Regions from separate parts of the Lysinibacillus sp. A4 genome, predicted to be linked through region 1. Evidence: a T-box and tRNA genes for the amino acid it is inferred to sense, from the RefSeq annotation. Region 1 holds a T-box; the other holds one or more tRNA genes.
The links. A T-box is a leader RNA that pairs with one kind of tRNA and senses whether it is charged. The one in region 1 lies ahead of alaS (alanine--tRNA ligase), so its partner is inferred to be a tRNA-Ala.
Positions count from the first base shown of each region.

Region 2: it has a tRNA-Ala gene. The T-box ahead of alaS (alanine--tRNA ligase) is inferred to sense a tRNA for this amino acid. The anticodon was not compared.

Region 1 covers NZ_JANWTB010000003.1:165,447-183,141, forward strand. The annotation lists gene aroE (shikimate dehydrogenase) at 1-486, opposite strand, end outside; gene yqeH (ribosome biogenesis GTPase YqeH) at 519-1,622, opposite strand; gene NY607_RS06150 (YqeG family HAD IIIA-type phosphatase) at 1,619-2,140, opposite strand; gene NY607_RS06155 (phosphatidylserine decarboxylase) at 2,177-2,959, opposite strand; gene pssA (CDP-diacylglycerol--serine O-phosphatidyltransferase) at 3,096-3,596, shown strand; gene sigK (RNA polymerase sporulation sigma factor SigK) at 3,683-4,390, shown strand; gene mtnN (5'-methylthioadenosine/S-adenosylhomocysteine nucleosidase) at 4,721-5,413, opposite strand; gene NY607_RS06175 (YrrS family protein) at 5,474-6,133, opposite strand; gene greA (transcription elongation factor GreA) at 6,277-6,765, opposite strand; gene udk (uridine kinase) at 6,941-7,579, opposite strand; gene NY607_RS06190 (peptidase U32 family protein) at 7,579-8,859, opposite strand; gene NY607_RS06195 (peptidase U32 family protein) at 8,874-9,806, opposite strand; gene NY607_RS06200 (O-methyltransferase) at 9,812-10,444, opposite strand; gene mltG (endolytic transglycosylase MltG) at 10,731-11,858, opposite strand; gene NY607_RS06210 (DUF1292 domain-containing protein) at 12,008-12,535, opposite strand; gene NY607_RS06215 (DUF1292 domain-containing protein) at 12,881-13,189, opposite strand; gene ruvX (Holliday junction resolvase RuvX) at 13,208-13,624, opposite strand; gene NY607_RS06225 (IreB family regulatory phosphoprotein) at 13,627-13,893, opposite strand; gene alaS (alanine--tRNA ligase) at 13,982-16,642, opposite strand; T-box leader at 16,730-16,945, opposite strand; gene corA (magnesium/cobalt transporter CorA) at 17,014-17,695, opposite strand, start outside.
Region 2 covers NZ_JANWTB010000019.1:496-5,373, forward strand. The annotation lists tRNA gene NY607_RS23245 (tRNA-Thr) at 1-64, shown strand, start outside; tRNA gene NY607_RS23250 (tRNA-Tyr) at 72-155, shown strand; tRNA gene NY607_RS23255 (tRNA-Trp) at 160-233, shown strand; tRNA gene NY607_RS23260 (tRNA-His) at 282-357, shown strand; tRNA gene NY607_RS23265 (tRNA-Gln) at 367-441, shown strand; tRNA gene NY607_RS23270 (tRNA-Lys) at 455-527, shown strand; tRNA gene NY607_RS23275 (tRNA-Arg) at 546-622, shown strand; tRNA gene NY607_RS23280 (tRNA-Pro) at 638-714, shown strand; tRNA gene NY607_RS23285 (tRNA-Ala) at 730-805, shown strand; tRNA gene NY607_RS23290 (tRNA-Ser) at 819-911, shown strand; tRNA gene NY607_RS23295 (tRNA-Phe) at 918-993, shown strand; tRNA gene NY607_RS23300 (tRNA-Gly) at 999-1,072, shown strand; tRNA gene NY607_RS23305 (tRNA-Ile) at 1,077-1,150, shown strand; tRNA gene NY607_RS23310 (tRNA-Asn) at 1,158-1,234, shown strand; tRNA gene NY607_RS23315 (tRNA-Glu) at 1,236-1,307, shown strand; gene NY607_RS23320 (nitric oxide synthase oxygenase) at 1,877-2,923, shown strand; gene NY607_RS23325 (hypothetical protein) at 2,975-3,505, shown strand; gene NY607_RS23330 (CynX/NimT family MFS transporter) at 3,573-4,781, opposite strand.

The sequences.
Region 1 (17,695 bases):
AATAATCATTTGTGCATTCGTCACCGTACGATTGGCAATGGTTACATGACAATAGCCTTGTTGCTGCATAGCAAAGGCAATGCCTCGAGCAGCACCTCCAGCACCAACAAGTAATACAGGCTTGTCTTTATGAGAAACCCCAACGGCTTCTTCCAGTGATCGAACAAATCCAATACCATCTGTATTATAGCCTTTCAGCTTTCCTTCTGTTGTTCGTACGACTGTATTCACTGCGCCCATTTTTTGTGCCAGCTCATCTAGCTCGTCTAGATACGGAATGATTGCTGTTTTATGAGGAATGGTCACGTTCCAGCCACTTGCCCCTAATGTCTTCAAACCAGCAACAGCAGATTCTAATTGATCAGGCGTTACATGTAAAGGAATATATGTCGCATCAATTGACATGTCCTCAAACCAAGCATTGTGCATGGCAGGTGATTTTGAATGTTCAATTGGATCACCCATAACTGCAAACCATTTCTTCATTTTCTAGTCCCTCTCTCTACTATGTCCTCCATTTAGATCAGCGAAGGACGAATTGAAACTTGTACACCTTTTGGGGCGTAAGCTGCTACTACTACATTCGCATGTTGAACGGTAATCCAGCCAAGTCCAGAAAATACAACATCTGTTTTCGCTTCTTTGATGGAAAATTCGTGACGAACCAATGGCGGTAACTGGTCGATAAAGTCCGCAGTTGGGGGAGCCAATAATTCTCCTTTATGCTCTTCATATAACGCATCTGCCTTCTCAAGCTTTGTACGATGAATTGGTAAATCATTTGCCACATGGATGGTAAAGGCAGAACGGTCACCCTGAATAAAATCAAATCTTGCCAATGCACCAATAAATAGCGTTTGCCCAGCATTTTGTTGATAGACTTTCGGCTTAATTTCTTTTTTCGGCATAATATATTTTAATTCACTGGCATCAATATGATGAGCCATTTGATGATGATTAATAATACCTGGTGTATCATATAATGCACTACCATCATCCAATGGAATATCTATCATGTCTAAAGTAGTACCTGGGAAATGTGAGGTTGTAATCACTTCACCCTCACCTGTTGCCTGCTTAATAATTCGGTTAATAAACGTAGATTTCCCAACATTTGTACAGCCAACAACATATACATTTTGTCCTTTACGATATTCATCGATGGCTTCCATTGCTTCTGCCATCCCTTTGCCTTTATGGGCACTGACTAATAGGACATCCACAGGCTGTAGCCCAAGAGCCTTTGCTTCACGTTTCAGCCAGTTGATAACTTTTTTTGGCTTCACTGACTTTGGTAATAAATCAGCTTTGTTGGCAATCAATAGGACAGGATTCTTCCCTACAAAACGATGAAGCCCTGGTAGCCAGCTTCCATTAAAATCAAATATATCAACAATTTTTACGATTAAGCCTTGCTGTGTACCAAGACCATTTAAAATACGTAAAAAATCGTCATCTGTTAACGATACTGGTTGAATTTCATTGTAATTTTTCAAACGGAAGCAACGCTGGCAAATGACCACATCCTTTTCTAATGATGATGGGGGTGCATACCCAACTGCTGTTTTATCTTCTGTTTGAATTGTTGTACCACAGCCAATACAATTTGGCATTTCAATCATTCTTGTTCCTCCCAAGTTATAATTCCTTTTCGTTTCAAATCATTAAAAACGCGACGTTCAATGAAACGATTCAATTTTGTTACAAGCCCATCTGATTGTGCAACAGGCTTCACGAGCACTGTGTGCAAGCCTAAGCGGTTTGCGCCCATTACATCCGTAAGGAGTTGATCTCCTACCATTACTACTTCATGTGGACGCAAGCCTAGTTGTATCAGCGCATTATAAAAAGCATTACGAAGTGGCTTTTTCGCCTTGTGAATGTAAGGAATACCTAATGGCTCAGCAAAATGCTTTACACGAGCTTCCTTGTTATTTGACGCAATAATAACACGAATACCTGATTCTTTCATAATGCGTAACCAAATGATTAGCTCTTCTGTTGCATCTGGACGATCCCATTCAACAAGTGTATTATCTAAATCCGTAATGATTCCTCTAATCCCTAATTCTTGTAACTTTTCCGGCGTAATTTCAAAAATATTCGTCACAAATTCGTTCGGTAATAAAAAATTATACAAAATAGCGACCCCTAATCTTAACGTATTATTCGACCATTATAGCATATTTGCAAAGGCTTCACCCATTCGAATTGGGCTTCCTTTTACAACATTATCCGTAAATTTAATTGTATCCTTTTCAAACAGCATCACAACAGTAGAACCAAATGAGAAATAACCAACTTCCTGCCCTTTCTGCCATTTCGTTGTTGTATTGGTAAGCACAATGGAATTCACAAAGGTTGCACCTACTTTGATAAATGCAACATGCTGATTATTTGCTGCTTTCAGCTCAGTCACTAAACGATAATTATGAGAAATTGGTTTTTTACCGTATGTAAGACCTAACTGATTCACAGGATAAGATTTCTGACCAAGTGTATATTGTCGTAAGACTTCTCCATCTATCGGGCTATGGATACGATGGTAATCAGCAGGACTTAAATAAAAAACGATAAAATGTCCGTCTGCATATTGTGCAGCTCGTTCTGTATTGCCGAGTAAATCTTGTAATGCATAAGGCTTACCCTTCACAAGAAATGTCATATCCCATTCAATACGTCCAAAGGATTCCACTTTTGCGTCCACTGGGCTGGCATAGACAGTTGGATTTTTTTCAATAGGTCGAGCTTCTTCAATAAGTTCTCTTGTAAAAAAATCATGTAAACATGAAAATTGTTGTTGTTTTTTTGAAACTTCTTCAAGGTTAATATCGTATAACTTCATGTAGCTTGGTATTATACGTTTACTCCACTTCGCTTTTGCTATTGTCTGCAAAAGATGGGAAGATTGCTTACCATTCGTTAGTTCTATCAAGCGTTGATATAGTTTTTCTTTCATACAGTAAAACCCCTATCCATTAATTTAGACTGTCAATTTTTTCGCATTCGAAGTATAATGGTACAATATCTTAAGTGCAAAGGAGTGATCCCCCTTGTTTTTTTATCACAAGTTGGTGGATACCACGGTTAAGAAAATGAAATCGCACGCAGCTAACTTCATAACAATTAGTAATATGTCCTTTGGAGGCGCGGCTATTATGGCCACTCTACATGAATACTATAGCTATAGTGTCTTGTTTATCTTTATAGCAGCTCTTCTTGATCGCTACGATGGTAAGGTAGCGAGAGCGCTCGGACAAGTGTCAGAATTAGGTAAACAATTAGATTCTATGAGTGATATTATATCATTTGGTGTGGCGCCTGCATTATTAATGTATGAAGTTGTTCTAGTTGATTTTGGTTTTGTCGGCATGATGATGGCCGTATTATTTATCGTCTGTGGCGCGATGCGTTTAGCTCGCTTCAATATTAGCGAAGCGAACGGTTATTTCACAGGTTTACCAATTACAGCCGCAGGTACGTTCTTAACTTTAACGTATTTCGCAGCTTATACGTTCCATCCGGCATTTTATCTTTTCCTTTTCCCCATTTTAGCTTTACTCATGATTAGTACATTTACGTTAAAAAAAGTGTAACAGCACATTTGCTGTTGCACTTTTTTCATTTCCCACGTCTTTTAAACATATACTGTCGAAAAATGGGGAAAGGATGAAATCTTTCAATGAGCGGAATTTTTACATCGATGTTGCAGTTATGGCTTGAAATCCCTGCGTTGCTTGGCTATTTAAAGGGGCAAACATTCCATAAACCCTTTTCAAAAGAAGAGGAAGCTGCTTGTATTGAACGATTTTTAGGTGGCGATGAGCAAGCGCGTCTTGATCTAATAGAACGTAATATGAGGCTTGTCGCACATGTCGTTAAAAAATTCCATCCAAAACATGAGCAACTCGATGATTATATTTCTATTGGAACAATTGGACTAATGAAAGCCGTTGAGAGCTATACTCCTGATAAAAAAACTAGACTTGCCACATATGCAGCTCGTTGCATTGAAAATGAGATTTTAATGCATCTACGCACCCAAAAGAAAGTGCAAAAAGACGTTTCGCTATTTGAGCCGATTGGAACTGATAAAGATGGGAACGCACTGCAAATTCGCGATTTACTTCAGTGTGATGAAGAAAGTGCCACAGAAAAGCTAGAGCATAAAGAGCATGTAGCACAACTATACCACTATTTGCATATGCTCGATGAACGTGAGCTCGAAATTGTGACACTCCGTTATGGCTTAAATCAACAGGATGCACTTACGCAAAAGGAAATTGCAGCACGCTTAAATATTTCACGTAGCTATGTATCTCGCATTGAAAAACGGGCACTTATTAAACTCTATCAACTATATAAACGAGATCAAAAAACTATTGAATAATATATTGTAAAATGGTTATGAAAAAAATTCAATCCTTCAATGGCGAAGAATATGCCTATTTCATGGCATATAAAAAAACTCCTTTGCGACATGACTATGTCGCAAAGGAGCTTTCCCGTCATACTAGTGTGCTGATTCAGATAGTTCTGCTGAAATCAACGTACCTATTAAAGTTGTAATAATGACTACACCTGCTGTTAAAAATAACATCATGAATGCCTCCCATTCTATTATGAAGAGATTGATTAATGTCAGTGTAGCATTTGTTTTTTGTATCAACTGTGATTTTTCTCACAGAATAAACCACACATTTTGACCATTCTGTGTAGTTTATAGTGAGGAAATTGCTTTTAATACGACTTGTGTCGAATGTTTTGCAGCAACTGGTAAAAATTCATCAAAGCTAATATTCGATTCTTTACCTGCAATATCTGATAATGCACGAATGACTACAAAAGGTGTAGCAAATTGATAACAAACTTGTGCAACTGCAGCCGCTTCCATCTCTACAGCTTTCATTTGAGGGAAATGGCGTCGAACAGCCTCTACACGTTCAGGATCATTCATAAAAGCATCCCCAGAGCAAATTAAACCAACGCCATACTGGTGCTCTCCAACTGCCTTTACAGCCTCCTCAGCTACCTTCATCAATTTCTCATCTGATTTATATGCTGCTGGCATACCAGCCATTTGTCCAATTTCATAGCCAAAGATTGTGACATCTACATCGTGGTGACGAACTTCATCAGAAATAACGACAGCGCCTACCTCAAGTGCTTCATCATACCCACCTGCAGAGCCTGTATTAATGACAACATCTGGTTTAAACTCATGTAAAAGGATTGTCGTAGACATAGCAGCATTTACTTTACCAATACCGCTTTTTAATAATACGACTTCCTTTCCTTCAAAAGTTCCTGTTGTATACTCACTACCTGCAATCGTTGTGCTGTGTGCATCGTCTAATGCTGCTCTTAGAAGCTCCACTTCCTCTTCCATTGCGCCAATTACTGCAATTTTCATCTACTGTTACTTCCCTTCTTTTATCAACTCTATTAAAAATAATCAAAAGAGTGATTTTCGTCAATAGGCGCCTTCTAATGTATTTAGTTGCTCAAGCTTCACTGGCTTCCAACCTTCATTATCAACCCATTCCATACTTACACGATACATTTGAGACTTATCATTGGTCGAAACAGTAGCAATGGATGAATTAGGACCACCATTATTTTGCATACGCCAGATGATCATATTGCTTTGGTCAATACCAGTCACCGTAGATACTGTTGCTACTTTCTCAGCCCAGTCTACAGACTTGTCGTCATATGAAGACACATGCTGACCTGTTTGAGTTGTTGGTGTTGGCTGCCAATTTTTATTCGTGATAACCTTCTCAACAATAGGATTATCTGAGGCTGATTCTTCTGCTGTGCCTTGTTCTTCCTGGGATGTCTCAGGTTCTGATTCTTCCTCTGAAGGTTTATCTTCTTCTACAGCTAGATCTTCTTTTTCTTCATCCGTCGGTTCTTTCTCTACTTCTTTTTCTTCATCACCGCTCTGTTCTTCTTGAGCTGGTTCCTCTTTCACCGCTTGATCTGCATCATCTTGCCATTTAAACACATAGGTTGCTGTGATAATAATGAGGACAACCACAACACCAATTAAAATATTCAATAGTTTATCTAGCTTTTTATTACGAGATGGCTGCAAATGACGACCACTTCGAGTTTGTCGTTCACTCATAATGTCTCCCCCTCTCTAGGCAATATTCTATCAAGTTCGACAGCACTTGCAAAATAATTCTACTCACTATTTTATTAAATAGTTTTCACGCTAAAAATGGTACAAGCAGTCAGCCAAAGGCTAACTGCTTGTACCTATACATATTATTTAATTGAGAGAATTTTCACTTTCATTTCGCCGCCAGGTGTTTGAACGACAACCTCTTCACCTTCAGCACGACCAAGTAGACCTTTTGCAATTGGTGATTCATTCGAAATACGGAATTCCATAGGATCTGCCTCAGCAGAACCAACAATTGTATAAGATTCTTCATCTGTTGATGGCTTACCATTGATGATTTCTACGAATGTAACCGTTTTCCCTAATGATACTACACTGTTATCTGTCTCGTCTTCAGAAATAATCACTGCATTGCGAATCATAGATTTTAATGTTGAAATACGACCTTCTAAAAAGGCTTGTTCTTCTTTAGCAGAATCGTACTCAGCGTTTTCAGAAAGATCTCCAAAATCACGTGCTATTTTAATGCGTTCAACGATTTCTTTTCGTGTTTCAGTTTCTAATTTTACTAATTCTTCTTCTAATTTACGTTTTCCCTCAGCTGTCATAGGGTACTGTTTTTCATTTGCCAAAGTCCTTCACTCCTTGTTTCTTCAATATAAAAACATAAAACTCGACTAAATGCATGGAAGATGCATCTAATCGAATTTTATTATTTTTAAACGTTTTCAAATTACGCTTTGACCTAATAGTATGCATGCTTTTTCAAAATATGCATGTAAATATTGTCAATACCACTCTATCTTATTACAATACGTTGTCGGTTTCAAGAATAGTTTTAATTTTCGTTACCATTAAATCAATCGCCACCTCATTATCCCCACCTTCAGGAATAATGATATCAGCATAACGTTTCGTTGGTTCAATAAATAAATTATGCATCGGTCGAACCGCTGATAAATACTGCTCAATCACCGAATCCGTTGTACGTCCACGCTCTTTAATATCACGCATAATGCGGCGAATAATACGTAAATCTGAATCTGTATCCACAAATAATTTAATATCCATTAAATCACGTAAATCAGCATCCTCTAAGACTAGAATACCTTCTAGTATAATAACATCTACTGGTTCAACGTGTATAACTTCTTCTGCCCTTGTATGCTGGACGTAATCATACACAGGTTTTTCAATTGGTTGACGCACTAACAACTTTTTTATGTGCTCAATTAATAAATCATTATCGAAAGCTAACGGATGATCGTAGTTAGTTCCTAAGCGTTCTTCAAATGTTAAATGACTTTGATCCTTATAATAAAAATCTTGTTCAATTACCACAACAGAATGCTCACGGAAAACATCATAAATGGCACGCGTCACGCTCGTTTTTCCCGAGCATGAGCCACCTGCGATTCCGATGACAACAGGACGCTTCACTGCCATTAGTTATTCTCCTTTCGCATCATGTTATGCGGCTTCAATGGTGTATCACATTTAAATTTGACAATTTGTAATGGATGACGAGCTGCATCTAGGCTATTGCCATCCTCGTCCCAAATTTCACCCATTGTTAAACGGAAATTCTCAATTTCAGGACCAAAGAATTCTACTTCGTCACCAGGTTTAAAATAATTACGCTGTTGCATTGTCACTATTTTTGTCTCTGGATCATGCTCTAAAATAAGTCCAGCAAATTCATAGGTTGTTTTACGACCATGCACACCAAACATCTGCTCCTCAAAGCCAGGTGCATCATGGAAGAATGCTTCAGCCGTATCACGGTTAGCACATTTGTCTAATTCCTCTAGCCATTCACGTTTAATTTTAAAGTTATCAGGATCTGCACAATAAGCATCAATCACTTTACGGTACACAGAAACAACTGTCGCTACATAGTGAATGGATTTCATACGACCTTCAACTTTTAACGAGTCGATACCTAGCTCAATCATATGAGGAATCGCTTCAATTAATTTTAAATCTTTTGGACTCATCGCAAATGGTGCATGGCTATCATCGAAAAGTGCTTTTTCTTCACCATCTTCTAATTCATATAGATCATAGTCCCAACGGCATGATTGGCAGCATCCCCCTCGGTTTGAGTCACGAGCCGTCATATGATTAGAAAGAACGCAACGACCAGAGTAGGCAATACACATTGCTCCATGAACAAAGGCCTCAATTTCAATGTCGACCTTTTCCTTCATCAGCTTCATTTCTTCTCCGCCGACTTCACGCGCTAATACAACACGATGTAAACCTTCTTCTTTCCAGTACTGCACGGCCTTCCAGTTGGACAATGATTGCTGAGTAGAAAGGTGAATTTCAAGCTTAGGTGCTGCTGTACGACAGGTTTCAATAATAAGCGGATCTGCTACAATAATACCTGTTACGCCCACTGATTCAATATCCTTTAAGTAACGCTCTAAGCCATCCATATTTTCATTGTGGGCAAAAATATTTGTTGTTACATATATTTTCGCACCATATTGATTGGCAAATTCTACACCTTCACGCATCTCTTCAATTGAAAAGTTATCCGCATTCGATCGTAGACCAAACTCTCGCCCACCGATAAATACAGCATCTGCTCCGTAATGGACAGCTATTTTTAATTTCTCTAAACTACCCGCTGGAGCAAGTAGCTCTGGTTTTTTAGTAATGACACGTTTACCGTTGACAATCTCACGGATTTTGTCATTTTGCTCTAACGCTAATGCCATGTTATTGTCCCCTCCTAGTAAACTGTTTCCTTAAAGATAAAGCCTGTATCTAATGGTCTAATAGCTGGTTGCATATCTTCAATTTTTGCTAATAAATCGTCTTTTATTTCTTCATATGCCTCTTCTGATTCGTCAAAATACGTATCGATCGCTTTTCGATAAGCTTCTGTTACTGCGACTACATAGTCTGGCGTTTGAAGAACACCTTCAATTTTTAGAGCATCGATGCCACCTTCAAATAATTCGCCTAGTTCATCAATAATACACATATCATTTGGACTGAAAATATGTGTACCATTTACATCTTCATATATTGGATACTTATTATTTCGTTCATCATCATGTAGGAACATATTACGATTTTCTTGGCGATTTTCAATCGCCATTACTTTATCTTGATATAAGAAATAATGGCCGAGTAATGGACGTTTTGATTGGAACATACATGTCATTCCATGTACTTGTACTTCAATTTCCATCTCGGTATTTTCTTTAATTTCTAATACTTCATCAAGAGAAAGCTCACGCGCTAACACAGCACGCGTTGCACCACGTTGCCCCCAGTAATTAGCCGTAAACCAGTTTGTAGCTGTCGTTTCTGGATTCCAATGTAACGGAATCGTAACACCTTGCTCTCTACGAATAATGAGTACCGCTGGATCACCGTAAATTAAACGGTCCACACCGATACGTTGCATTTCTTTTACATAATCAGCAAGTGCCTCTAGTTTCTCATTATGGAAAAGTGCATTGACTGCAACATATACCTTTTTACCCGCTTCGTGTATAAGCTTTGTCGCTTGTTCTACTTCTTCAACGGAGAACTCTCCTGCTAGACGTAGACCAAATTGTTGTTCACCAATAACAAAAGCATCTGCTCCAGCAACTAAAAGTGCTTTTATATGTTCTAATGATTGTGGTGTCACAAGCAATTCTGGTTTTTTCATAGTAGTCACCTCTTCAAACATAGTAATAAACCATCACCGACTGGTAAAAAAGCACTTGTATACTCCGGGTGCTGCATAATCCAATCCGTGAAGTTTTTTAAATTGCGAATCATTGTTCGCTTACGACGTGGAACATCCTTCAACTCTAAATCAGACAAACCATGCATGTACATATTATCGATATACAATACCCCTCCTGATTTTACTAAAGGTGCATATTTTTCAAAAAAGCGTTGGTATTGTCCCTTCGCAGCATCAATAAAGACCGCATCGAATGTTGTGTTAATAGCCTCGTCATCCACTTCTAAAGCGTCACCCTCAATGACCGTAATTCGATCTGATACAGTCGAACGTTTAATATAGGCTTTTGCCCTTGCTACACGATCTTGATCACGTTCAATTGTAACAATTTGGACATGAGGCAATGCCTCTGCCATACGAATAGCAGAGTAACCAATTGCTGTACCTATCTCTAAAATTTTTGACGGATTCTGAATACGCAACAGTTGATTTAATGCATCAATACCTGCTAGTTGCATGATCGGTACGTGATGCTCCTCCGCATATGCTTCCATTTCTAAAAGCAATTCATTACGTGGCTGTATAAATGATTGTATATATGCATCTGATAATTCCATTGTTTCCACCCTCATTTAAAAGGCAACGAGCGTTTGCCGTTGTCTGTACTTCATCATTTATCAACAAAAAGAAAAAGACCAAACGTGATGTCTTGGTACTTTGCCATACAAAAATGAGCAATTGCTTCGATATGCTCAAACAATTGCCACCACGCATATTTGTCCCGCATAAATGAACGGATTGATCAAAAATCACACTTTATAATAGCATGAAAATAGAAGGAAAGCTATTTTTCTTTCCTTCTATCCATCTGTTTGCTATATGATTTTTGTTCTTCCTATACGTTTACTCTTCTTTTCGTAAATATTTTTCTACCTTCTGCAAATGCTCATCATAGGTTTTTGAGAAGTGGTTGACACCCTCTTTATCTGCTAGGAAGTAGAAATAATCTGTTTGACTTGGATTTAATGATGCCTCAATCGAGGTTTTACCTGCACCCGCTATTGGACCAGGTGGTAGACCTTTATTTTTGTATGTGTTATAGGCATTATCCACTTCTAAATCCTCATATAGAACACGATCCTTGTGATCACCCAGTGCATAGAGTACGGTTGGGTCGGTTTGGAGTGGCATCCCTTCATTGATTCGATTATAGAAGACACTTGCAATAGTCTCTCGATCCGTTTGAGCAGTCGCTTCTTCTTCCAATAATGAAGCAAATGTTAACAGCTGATGTACGGACATTTGTTTTTCAGCTAATACATCACTATAGTTCTTCACCACATTGTTCATGGCTGCTATCATCTCTTCTACAATCGCTTGTAAGGATGGTTTTTCCTCATAATAAGAATACGTAGCTGGATATAAATAGCCCTCTAAGTCATAGCGAATATTGTCAGCTAAAACCGCCTCTGTAACTAGCTCAGGATAATTAGCCATCATTTGCTGAACAAATGTGTCACTCGTCACAAGATCCATAAATTCTTTTTGTGTGTACGGTGTTTTCTTTTCAATCACTTTCCCAATTTGTTCAAGTGTTAAGCCTTCTGGGACTGTCATCGTAAAGACAGGCTTACGATATACCTTCCCTGTTTTCAAGCTTTCAATGAGTTCATCAAATGTCATTGCCTGTGTTAAATCATAATTTCCCGCTTGAAATTGTGATTCATTTTTAAATTTTGCATAGTATTTAAAAACACGTGCATCTTTTATGACACCTTTTTTCTCTAGTAGTGTTGAAATGGAGGACAAACTAGAGCCAATTGGTACTTCTACTGCAATTGTTTTCGTTGCATTAGGGTCTAATGGTTTTAGAGCACCTTTTACATAATTGTACCCAAATAAACCAACAACTCCAATTATTAGTACGAAAACAATGGCAATAATTGCGACGATTTTTCTCACCATTTTTACCTCAGATTTTCTTTCTTGCATTTTTGAAAACATTTCTTGTTTTTTTGAACCGTTATCCACGGGTTTCCCCCCTATCACTATTCAATATCATACTAGAAATCAACTTTCACGACAAACAGAAATCGACAATTCAGGAGAAATTACATATGTAAAAAATCTGCCAACAACTTTCGTTAGCAGATTTTTGAGCATTCTAGAAATAGTTTATCCTATAAAGTGTTTAATACTTCTTCTACAAATTCCCATTCTTCATCTGACTCAATCGGGTATAACTCTTCAATCTGGCCTTCATTTCCAGCTAGATATTGGGCTGCAAAAATATCACGCTCATCAATCGGTTCATCTGTTGCTGGCACATATAATACATACGATTTACCGAATTGCTCAGATGAAAATGTATGAATGACTTCGCACACTTGATCTTTTCCTTCTTCGTCTGTCACAGTAATTAGCTGTGGTTCTTCTTCAAATTCATCAAGTAATGTTAACACCACTTCATTAATCATTTCCCATTCGGCATCTGTTTCAACAGGCTGTAAATTTGTCATCTCACCTGTATTGTCATCATAATCAAAAGTCATCGCCGAAAGGTCTCCTGGAATTTCTTGACCTGTTTCATCTAGAAGGGAAAATAACACATAGGACTTGTCCTCCGCATCAAAGGTAAAGACCACACGACACTGCTGTTCCTTACCATCTTTCCCAATGATCATAAATTCTTGCGTTTCTTCATTCATTCTGTTTCCTCCTTTATGACAATTTGATGTCATTTATTAAATCGTTTTTTTGAGGTTAGACACTTTAGAATAGCTTCTCCTATTTTTGAGCAAGTTTTCCCTGCATTTCTTCTCTACCTTTGAGCAGGTTCTCGATGTTTGGAGTGGGGCTTGGAGCGGTTACACTCTATTTCTAAGCGAATCCACAAACTTTATGAACGTTTCTCAACAATTGTGGATCAAATTCACACATCTACAATGCATTCATTCTTCAATTTAACAATCCTTCTACATTAGAAAAGCTTCAATAAAAAAGGAACAAGGACTGCAAGCTGCGATCCTTGTTCCAAGCTTTGAGTTAGAAGATTAGTCTTCGTTTTCATCCTCTAAAGCGTTTAAAACGTCCTCTACCATATCCCACTCTGCTTCAGTTTCGATTGGTGTTAATTCACCATCTTCACCATTTTCAGATGGTACAAATGAAGATACAAAGATTTCAACTGAGCCATCTTCATCTTCCTCTGCGCCTACCATTGAGTAAAACACATATGATTTGCCAAACTCTGGAGATTCATGAACGTGAATCACTTCACAAAGCTGCTCGTTTCCGTTTTCGTCAATCACTGTAATGTGTTGAACATGTAGTTCTTCTTCATGGTTATGCTCGTGTGCCATGCATTGTCACCTCATCAATTAATTTTTGCTATCTAAGTAGCCTTGTAAAATCATCACAGCTGCCATTTTATCAATGACCTGCTTGCGCTTTTTGCGACTCACGTCCGCTTCGATCAGCATACGTTCAGCAGCCATCGTCGTTAAACGTTCATCCCATAATTTGACCGGTAGTGAGAAATGCTCTTCTAATAGCTTTTTATAGTTTTCAGAAGCCTCTCCACGCGGTCCAACCGTATTATTCATGTTTTTTGGAAAACCTACAACAAATTCTGTTATAGTATATTCCTTTACTAGCTCAGCGATACGGTCAATACCGAACTCACCATTAGCTTCATCAATTTTTACGGTTTCAATACCTTGGGCGGTCCAACCAAGTGCATCACTTACAGCAACACCCACAGTTTTTGACCCAACGTCTAATCCCATAATTCTCATTTCTAGTCCTCGTTATTCTTTTTGATATAAAATTTAACAAGCTCCTCTAGAATTTCGTCACGCTCAAGCTTGCGAATTAAATTACGAGCATCCTGATGGCGAGGAATATACGCCGGATCACCAGAAAGTAAGTAACCAACAATCTGATTGATAGGGTTATATCCCTTTTCCTCTAATGAAGAATGAACTTTCAACATTACCTGCTTGACTTCCTGTTCCATTGATTCTTCTGGAAAATTAAATTTCATCGTTTGATCAAATGAACTCATGACCAGCACCTCGCTTTCAGAAATAAGGAGATGTGCAAACAAGCTCATCTCCAATTTCTCTTTATTATAACATGTTTTGGTGAATTAATTAAATGGATTTAACATAATCATACACAGAAAGTAGTGCTTCATCAAGTTTTGATGCATCTTTTGCACCTGCCATCGCCATATCTGGACGACCGCCACCTTTACCACCACATGCTTCCGCAACCATTTTCACAATATTCCCTGCATGGTAATTGCCACCAACTAATTCTTTTGAAACACCAGCACATAACATAACTTTTTCACCATCAACTGCTCCAAGAACAATGACTGCTTTTGGCATTTTTGCTTTCAGGTCATCCATCATTTGACGGAGTTGATTGTTATCCTTCGCTTCCACTTTTGTAGATAGCACTGTCACATCTCCAATTGTTTGAGCGGCATCAACAACTGCCCCTGCCTGTGCATTGGCGATTTTTTGAGATAATGCTTCGTTTTCACGTTGTAATTCTTTATAGTCTGCTTGTAATGCCTGTACTTTTGTAACAATATCTTTAGCATTTGCTTTTAATAATGCTGCTGCATCATTTAATAATGCTTCTTCTTCTTTTACTGCTTCATAAGCAACTTTTCCTGTAACAGCTTCAATACGACGAGTACCTGCACCGATACCACCTTCTGAAACAATTTTAAAGAAGCCAATTTCAGAAGAGCGTTTAACATGGATACCACCACATAGCTCAATCGAATAATCTCCGATGGATACTACACGTACAACATCTCCATATTTTTCACCGAATAATGCCATAGCACCCATTGCTTTTGCTTCATCAATGCCTTTTTCTTCAATAATGACCTCTATATCATCCCACACTTTTTCATTTACAATACGTTCAATTTGCTGTAATTCTTCTTTTGTAACTTGACCAAAGTGAGAGAAATCAAAACGTAAACGATCAGGTCCTACATATGATCCAGCTTGGTTCACATGATCACCTAGCACATCTTTTAATGCACGTTGCATAATATGTGTTGCCGTATGGTTTTTAATGATTAAATTACGGTCATCACGATTGACCACTGCTTGCACTGCATCTTCCACATGCATTTCCCCAGATTCAACTACTACTGTATGAAGCGGTTGACCATTCGGTGCTTTTTGAACATCTTTTACAACAGCCGTAAAGCTATCATTTGAAATAGTACCACTATCAGCAATTTGACCACCCATTTCAGCGTAGAATGGTGTCTTCGCTAAAATAACCAATGCTTCCTGACCTTCAGAAGCGACTTTCGCAACTTGACCATTGACGATCATTGCAGCGATTTCAGTATTAACACTTAACGTATCATAGCCAACAAATTCACTTGCAACCGTTAAGTTTGCTAATACTTCATTCTGGACTTGCATCGAATCAACATCTTGTCGTGCAGCACGCGCGCGTTCACGTTGCTCTTCCATCGCTGCCTCAAAACCTTCATGATCTACTTTCATGCCTACTTCCTCTGCATATTCTTCCGTTAGCTCGATTGGGAAACCATACGTATCATATAAACGGAAAGCATCTGCTCCTGGGATGTAATCATGACCAGCTGCTTTTTGAGATTCCACTACTTCATTAAAGATAGCTAAACCACCATCTAATGTTTCGTGGAAACGAATTTCTTCATTTTTAATGACACGTTGAATAAATTCGCATTTCTCTGTAACTTCTGGATAGAAGTCTTCCATAATTTTACCCACAGTTGGTACAAGTTCAAACATAAATGGTTTTTCAATACCAATTTGTTTAGCATAGCGAACGGCACGACGTAGTAAGCGACGTAATACATAGCCACGGCCTTCATTTGAAGGCAGGGCACCATCGCCTATAGCAAATGCTACTGTACGGATATGGTCTGCAATCACTTTAAATGGTGTATTAATATCTTCATCTGAGCCAAAGATTTCATTTAAGTCTACTTCGCCAGGTCGTTTATATTTACGATTGGCAAACTCCTCGATTTTTTCAATAATTGGCATAAATAAATCAGTATCAAAGTTTGTTGGTACATTTTGCACGACGGACACAATACGCTCTAAGCCCATACCTGTATCAATATTTTGCTTTGGTAGTGGCGTGTAAGTGCCATCAGGATTATGGTTAAATTGAGAGAACACAAGGTTCCAAATTTCTAGGTAACGCTCATTTTCTCCTCCTGGATACATTTCAGGGTCATTTTCATCTGAGCCGTATTCTACGCCGCGATCATAAAAAATCTCTGAGTTCGGACCAGATGGGCCTTCTCCTATATCCCAGAAGTTCCCTTCTAAACGAATTAAACGTTCTTCTGGAATACCGATTTCCTGATGCCAAACATCATATGCTTCCTGGTCTTCTGGGTGAATCGTGATGGATAATAATGCTGGATCAAAGCCCATCCATTTTTTATCTGTTAAAAACTCCCAAGCATAATGAATTGCTTCTTTTTTAAAGTAGTCACCAATAGAGAAGTTTCCTAACATTTCAAAGAATGTATGGTGTCGAGCTGTTTTCCCAACGTTTTCAATATCGTTGGTACGAATCGATTTTTGAGCATTTGTAATACGTGGATTATCAGGGATAATACGGCCATCAAAATATGGTTTCAAAGTTGCAACACCTGAGTTGATCCAAAGAAGTGATGGATCATTTATTGGCACAAGTGGTGCTGATGGCTCATGATGATGCCCCTTTTCTTTAAAAAATTCCAAATACATACGGCGAATATCTACTGCTTTCATTGGATAAATTCCTCCTATTTTATATTGTAAAATCACGATACGAATCCTGCGATTTACCGAAGAAAATAAAAAAAGCCCTCATCCCCAAAAAGGGACGAGGACTTGTCATTAGTCTCGCGGTACCACCCTAGTTGTAAGTAAAAACCTTACTTACCTCTTTAGCACTTGTAACGTCAGTGAACGGCAGGGATTAGCTGCACTCTGGAGTAGCTTTCGGCATTTGCTGTTGTGAGGATTTTTTCAGCCTAGAAATCCCTTTCTTGTGCACACACAAATACGTACTTTTTCCATCATCGTTTTTACTTTTTCTATCGAAAATTATAAAAAAAATCTATTGCGCTGTCAATTAGTACTAGTATGACTAACACTAACTAAGCAATCATTTTTTTGAAATATATCCACATACCCCATGTAAAGATAACTAAGAAGGCGCTAATTGCAATAGTTGTATAAGGGGTATCTTGATAAGGCAAAGGTACATTCATTCCAAAAAAACTAGTAATTACTGATAGTGGTAACATAATTGTCGAAATGACCGTTAATAAATTCAGCTTTTCAATGGATTTCCCACTGATAATTGAAAAATACGTATCAAGCGTGCTGTTCACTAAATCGCGATATGTCTCTGTGGAGTCGACAATACGCTCTAGATGGTCATTCAAATCTTTATAGAATGGAATATTTTCTTCTTGAATATCAAATTTCCACTGGCCATTGATTGTAGAAAAAATTCTTCTTTGTGGCATAATGGCCTGACGAATTAAAATAATTGTCCGCTTCAATGCAAGAAATTCCTCTGTCACCACTTTTGGTTGATAATCATAAATTTCTTCTTCTAGTTCATCTATACGTGCGCGAATTCGTTCTAATACTGGGAAGTATTCGTCTGTAATACCGTCAATAATTGTATGCAATAAAAAATCAGTACCCTTTTCCAAAAATCTTGGGCTATTAACACAAACATTTTCCATTTTTCCTAGCCATTGCAACTTTTGTTTATGCACAGTCACAATATAGTTTGGTCCCATAAAAATATTTAACTCAACGGTTGTA
Region 2 (4,878 bases), on a different contig from region 1:
CAGTTGGTAGAGCAACTGACTTGTAATCAGTAGGTCGTGGGTTCGACTCCTATCGCCGGCACCATTCCCTTGGAGGGGTAGCGAAGTGGCTAAACGCGGCGGACTGTAAATCCGCTCCTTAGGGTTCGGCGGTTCGAATCCGTCCCCCTCCACCATTTTAGGGGCATAGTTCAACGGTAGAATAGAGGTCTCCAAAACCTTTGGTGTGGGTTCGATTCCTACTGCCCCTGCCAGGTATTGAGGTACTCGTTCATAATACAGCTAATATAATCTATATAGTGGCGATTGTGGCGAAGTGGTTAACGCATCGGATTGTGGTTCCGACATTCGTGGGTTCGATTCCCATCAGTCGCCCCATTTTAAAATTGGGGTATAGCCAAGCGGTAAGGCAACGGATTTTGATTCCGTCATGCCTAGGTTCGAATCCTAGTACCCCAGCCATTTTTAATTTCACGAGCCATTAGCTCAGTTGGTAGAGCATCTGACTTTTAATCAGAGGGTCGAAGGTTCGAGTCCTTCATGGCTCATCATTTTTTAATTAACATGCGCCCGTAGCTCAATTGGATAGAGCGTCTGACTACGGATCAGAAGGTTATGGGTTCGACTCCTGTCGGGCGCGCCAATAAAATCATGTTTACGGAATGTAGCTCAGCTTGGTAGAGCACTTGGTTTGGGACCAAGGGGTCGTAGGTTCGAATCCTGTCATTCCGACCATCTTTCATGTTAAATGGGGCCTTAGCTCAGCTGGGAGAGCGCCTGCCTTGCACGCAGGAGGTCAGCGGTTCGATCCCGCTAGGCTCCACCATTGTAATATTTTTGGAGGTATACCCAAGTCTGGCTGAAGGGATCGGTCTTGAAAACCGACAGGCGGGTAACACCGCGCGGGGGTTCGAATCCCTCTACCTCCTCCATTTTTCGGGTCAGTAGCTCAGTTGGTAGAGCATTAGATTGAAGCTCTAAGTGTCGGCGGTTCGATTCCGTCCTGACCCACCATTATTGCGGGTGTAGTTTAATGGTAAAACCTCAGCCTTCCAAGCTGATGTCGTGAGTTCGATTCTCATCACCCGCTCCAAAATGGGCCTATAGCTCAGCTGGTTAGAGCGCACGCCTGATAAGCGTGAGGTCGATGGTTCGAGTCCATTTAGGCCCATCATTATTCCGAAGTAGCTCAGTTGGTAGTAGCACCTGACTGTTAATCAGGTTGTCGCAGGTTCGAGTCCTGCCTTCGGAGCCACGGCCCGTTGGTCAAGTGGTTAAGACACCGCCCTTTCACGGCGGTAACACGGGTTCGAATCCCGTACGGGTCATCAAGCATGTAGCACAGATGTGTGTTACATGCTTTTTTCTATTCTCCTTTTTGTTAATCGATAAAAGATAATGCAATAGCAGAAAAAGACCTATTGGCAAGGTGAAGGACTAAATTTCATTCCCCTAGCATCTTTCTATGGGCTTCCAATAAACCGCTTTACTTACCACGTACACTTCATGGTCAACATTTTTGTGAAGGCGCTTGACTTCTCTAGTATAGCGATACAGGCGCAATCCTGCCCAGAGAATTAGTGAAACTGGTTCTGCTCTATGCGAAAGCGAAGTACTAGCAGCAAGTAAGTAGCTCAGAGCGATTAGTCTTTCCATCATTTATAAAAATTCTATTGATTTCTTTGTTCTGCAATCCCCTGAAAAAGGCTACATGACTACTGTAGCCTTTTTATAATAATTAAAATCTTTCTCCCTTACATTCTCTTACGAAAAAGAGTCTATAGAGTAAATTTGAACAAACTATTTCATATATAAAATATGTATGTTTTTTCGATTACTATTTTCATGGTGCTTGTTGTTTTGTTCCTCTAATATGAGGATAAGTGGAGGAATCGATATGAATATACAGGAGATACAGCAATTTTTAAATCTATATCAGACAGAACAAAATGAATCAGAACTTTGGTTAAAGAATAGATTACAGGCAGTTAAGGATGCAGGTGAATATCATCCAACAACAGAGGAGCTAGTTTTTGGTGCACGGGTGGCATGGCGAAATAGCAATAAGTGTATTGGACGTCTGTTTTGGCAGTCACTGCATGTGGTAGATGCACGTGATGTTTTAGATGAAAAGGCTATTTTTCAAAAATTACTAGAACATATTGATTATGCGACAAATCATGGGAAAATTCGTCCAACTATAACAGTGTTTGCTTCAGATAGAGTACGGATTTGGAATCATCAACTAATTCGTTATGCAGGCTATGAAACAGATGCAGGCATTATTGGAGATTCACAGTCCATTAAATTTACAAAAGTGTGTGAGTCGTTAGGATGGAGAGGTAAAGGAACTGATTTTGATGTACTACCACTCGTTATACAGGTGGATAATCGTGCTCCTCAAATGTTTGTAATTCCTGAAGAAAATATAGTAGAGGTCTCAATCCGCCATCCAGAGTCAATCGATGTGGAGAAATTAGGAATGAAGTGGTATGCTGTACCCATTATTTCGAGTATGCGTTTTCAAATGGCTGGAATTGATTTTCAAGCAGCTCCATTTAACGGCTGGTATATGGGAACAGAGATTGGTGCACGAAATTTAGCAGATCATGATCGTTATAATATGTTACCTGCCATTGCAGACATTTTTAATCTTGATACAACCAAACATGCGTCTCTTTGGCGTGATCGTGCTTTAGTAGAACTTAATATTGCTGTTCTTCACTCATTTAAAGAAGATGGTGTGAGCATTGTTGATCATCATACAGCAGCTCAGCAGTTTAAATTGTTTGAGGAGGCAGAAAAATCAACAGGAAGAGAAGTGACAGGCAACTGGACATGGTTAATCCCACCACTTTCCCCTGCCACAACGCATATATTCCATAAACCCTATGTAAATATTTATCATACACCAAATTATTTTTATCAAAAACCATGCTATTAGTGTAAAGGAATTGTTTACTTTCAATACTTTTGATGAGAGAGGGCGCTTACTATGTTAAATCAGCAAATTCCCAATATCCCATGGAGACAATTGACGACACCTTATGGTAGAGGTACAGCCATTCCTAAGCTGATAGAACAGGAGCAATACACACAACTAGCTGAATTAATTGAACATCAAGGTACACTGTGGCAGGTGACACCATGGGTTTTGCTTGTCCTGCTAAAAAAGCTTACTAGTAAAAAATTAGAGGTTGTCTCATTACAAGAGGTACAGTTATATTTAGCTGTGGCACATGCTATTACCAAGGATTATCTCGAGCCAGTCAATACTGTTAAAAATATGCAGGAGCTATTAGACGTCAACTATTTGTGGATAGAAAATGAGGATAATGATGAACAGGAGTGGGAGAAAGAAACGCCAAAGGGCTATGAGGAGCAAGCTTTTGTAGGCTATTACTATTATAGTTATAGGCTTTTACAAGAGGCTGTTCCTATTTTTTCTACTATAACAGCTCGTAATAATGAAGCATCAGAATGCCTTGCTGAATTGCTAACATTACTCCAGCAACCCGACAATTAAGTAATGTGTAAACACTATATAGAAATAGAGCAGATGGAGGAATCTAATCCACCTGCTTTATTTAATTTTAATGCACATATTCATCCTTAGAGGCTCTCATTGAGCAAAAGAAGAGTAACATTGCTACAACGACAAAGAGCCATCCCGCAATATTCCAGCCGCCAAATAAATCATGCAAGTAGCCAAAAAGAATAGGACCAATTGCGGCAAATAAATAACCCAAAGATTGTGCAAAGCCTGATAAATCTGCTGCTTCAAATGCAGTACGAGTACGGAGAGTGAAGAACATCATTGCTAGGGCAAATGAAGAACCACCTGCTAACCCTAGAAGAACCATCCACAGTACCCCAAGACTTGTCCATTCCATGACAACCCCAACAAAGCCTACTAAATAGAAGGATGTAAACATCAATACAAGTGGGCGTTGAGAAGTCATTTTACCGGCAATAATAGGCACTGCTAAGGCCATTGGTACTTGTGAGAATTGCATGATTGAAAACATCCAGCCAGCTTTATCAGGGGCTAAACCTTGAGCAATATAGATCTCAGGTATCCAAGCTGCTGTTGTGTAGAATAATAAAGATTGTAAACCCATTGCCCCTGTGACAGCCCAAGTAACAGGTGATTTCCATAAAGGTGTACTGGTCTTTTTAGATGTAGTAACTGGTTCCGGTTTATTTGACTTTAGTTGAGGTATCCAAATTAAGATTGTAATGAGAACGAGTATGAGTGCAATGGAAAGTGCACCTTGCCAGCCTAACCATGAATTAGCTATCGGATAGCTAATACCAGCACCAAGGCCTGCAGTAAAATTCATGGACATGGTGAAAAAGGCCATTAATAAACCCACATGATAGGGAAATTTCAATTTCAATAATCCTGGAATTAGTACATTTCCAAAAGAAATGGCTACGCCAATTAACACAGTACCCAATAGAAGTAATTCTGTAGTACCAAGTGAACGTAGGACAATTCCTAAGGCCAAGAGAAAAGTTGATAAAAATAATGTTAGCTCAAGCCCTAGTTTGCGTGCTACAACTGGTGCAAATGGAGATATAACAGCAAAAGCCAGCAATGGTATCGTTGTTAGAAAGCCTGCCAATACATTAGATATTCCAAGATCTTCACGGATAAAGGATATAATTGGGCCAACAACAGTTAGTGGCATTCGTAATGTAGAGGCTATAAAGATAACTCCAAAGACTAAAAGTAAGGTTGTTCCTTTCCAGCTAATTTTTTTACTTGGAAAACTAGTGGAATGATCATTTGTAGTCAAAATAAAATCCCCCCTAATAATAATCATTCTAATTGAACTACTATAACACTTTATCACACTATTAAAAATAGTAGAAGATTCATAAAATACAGAACAT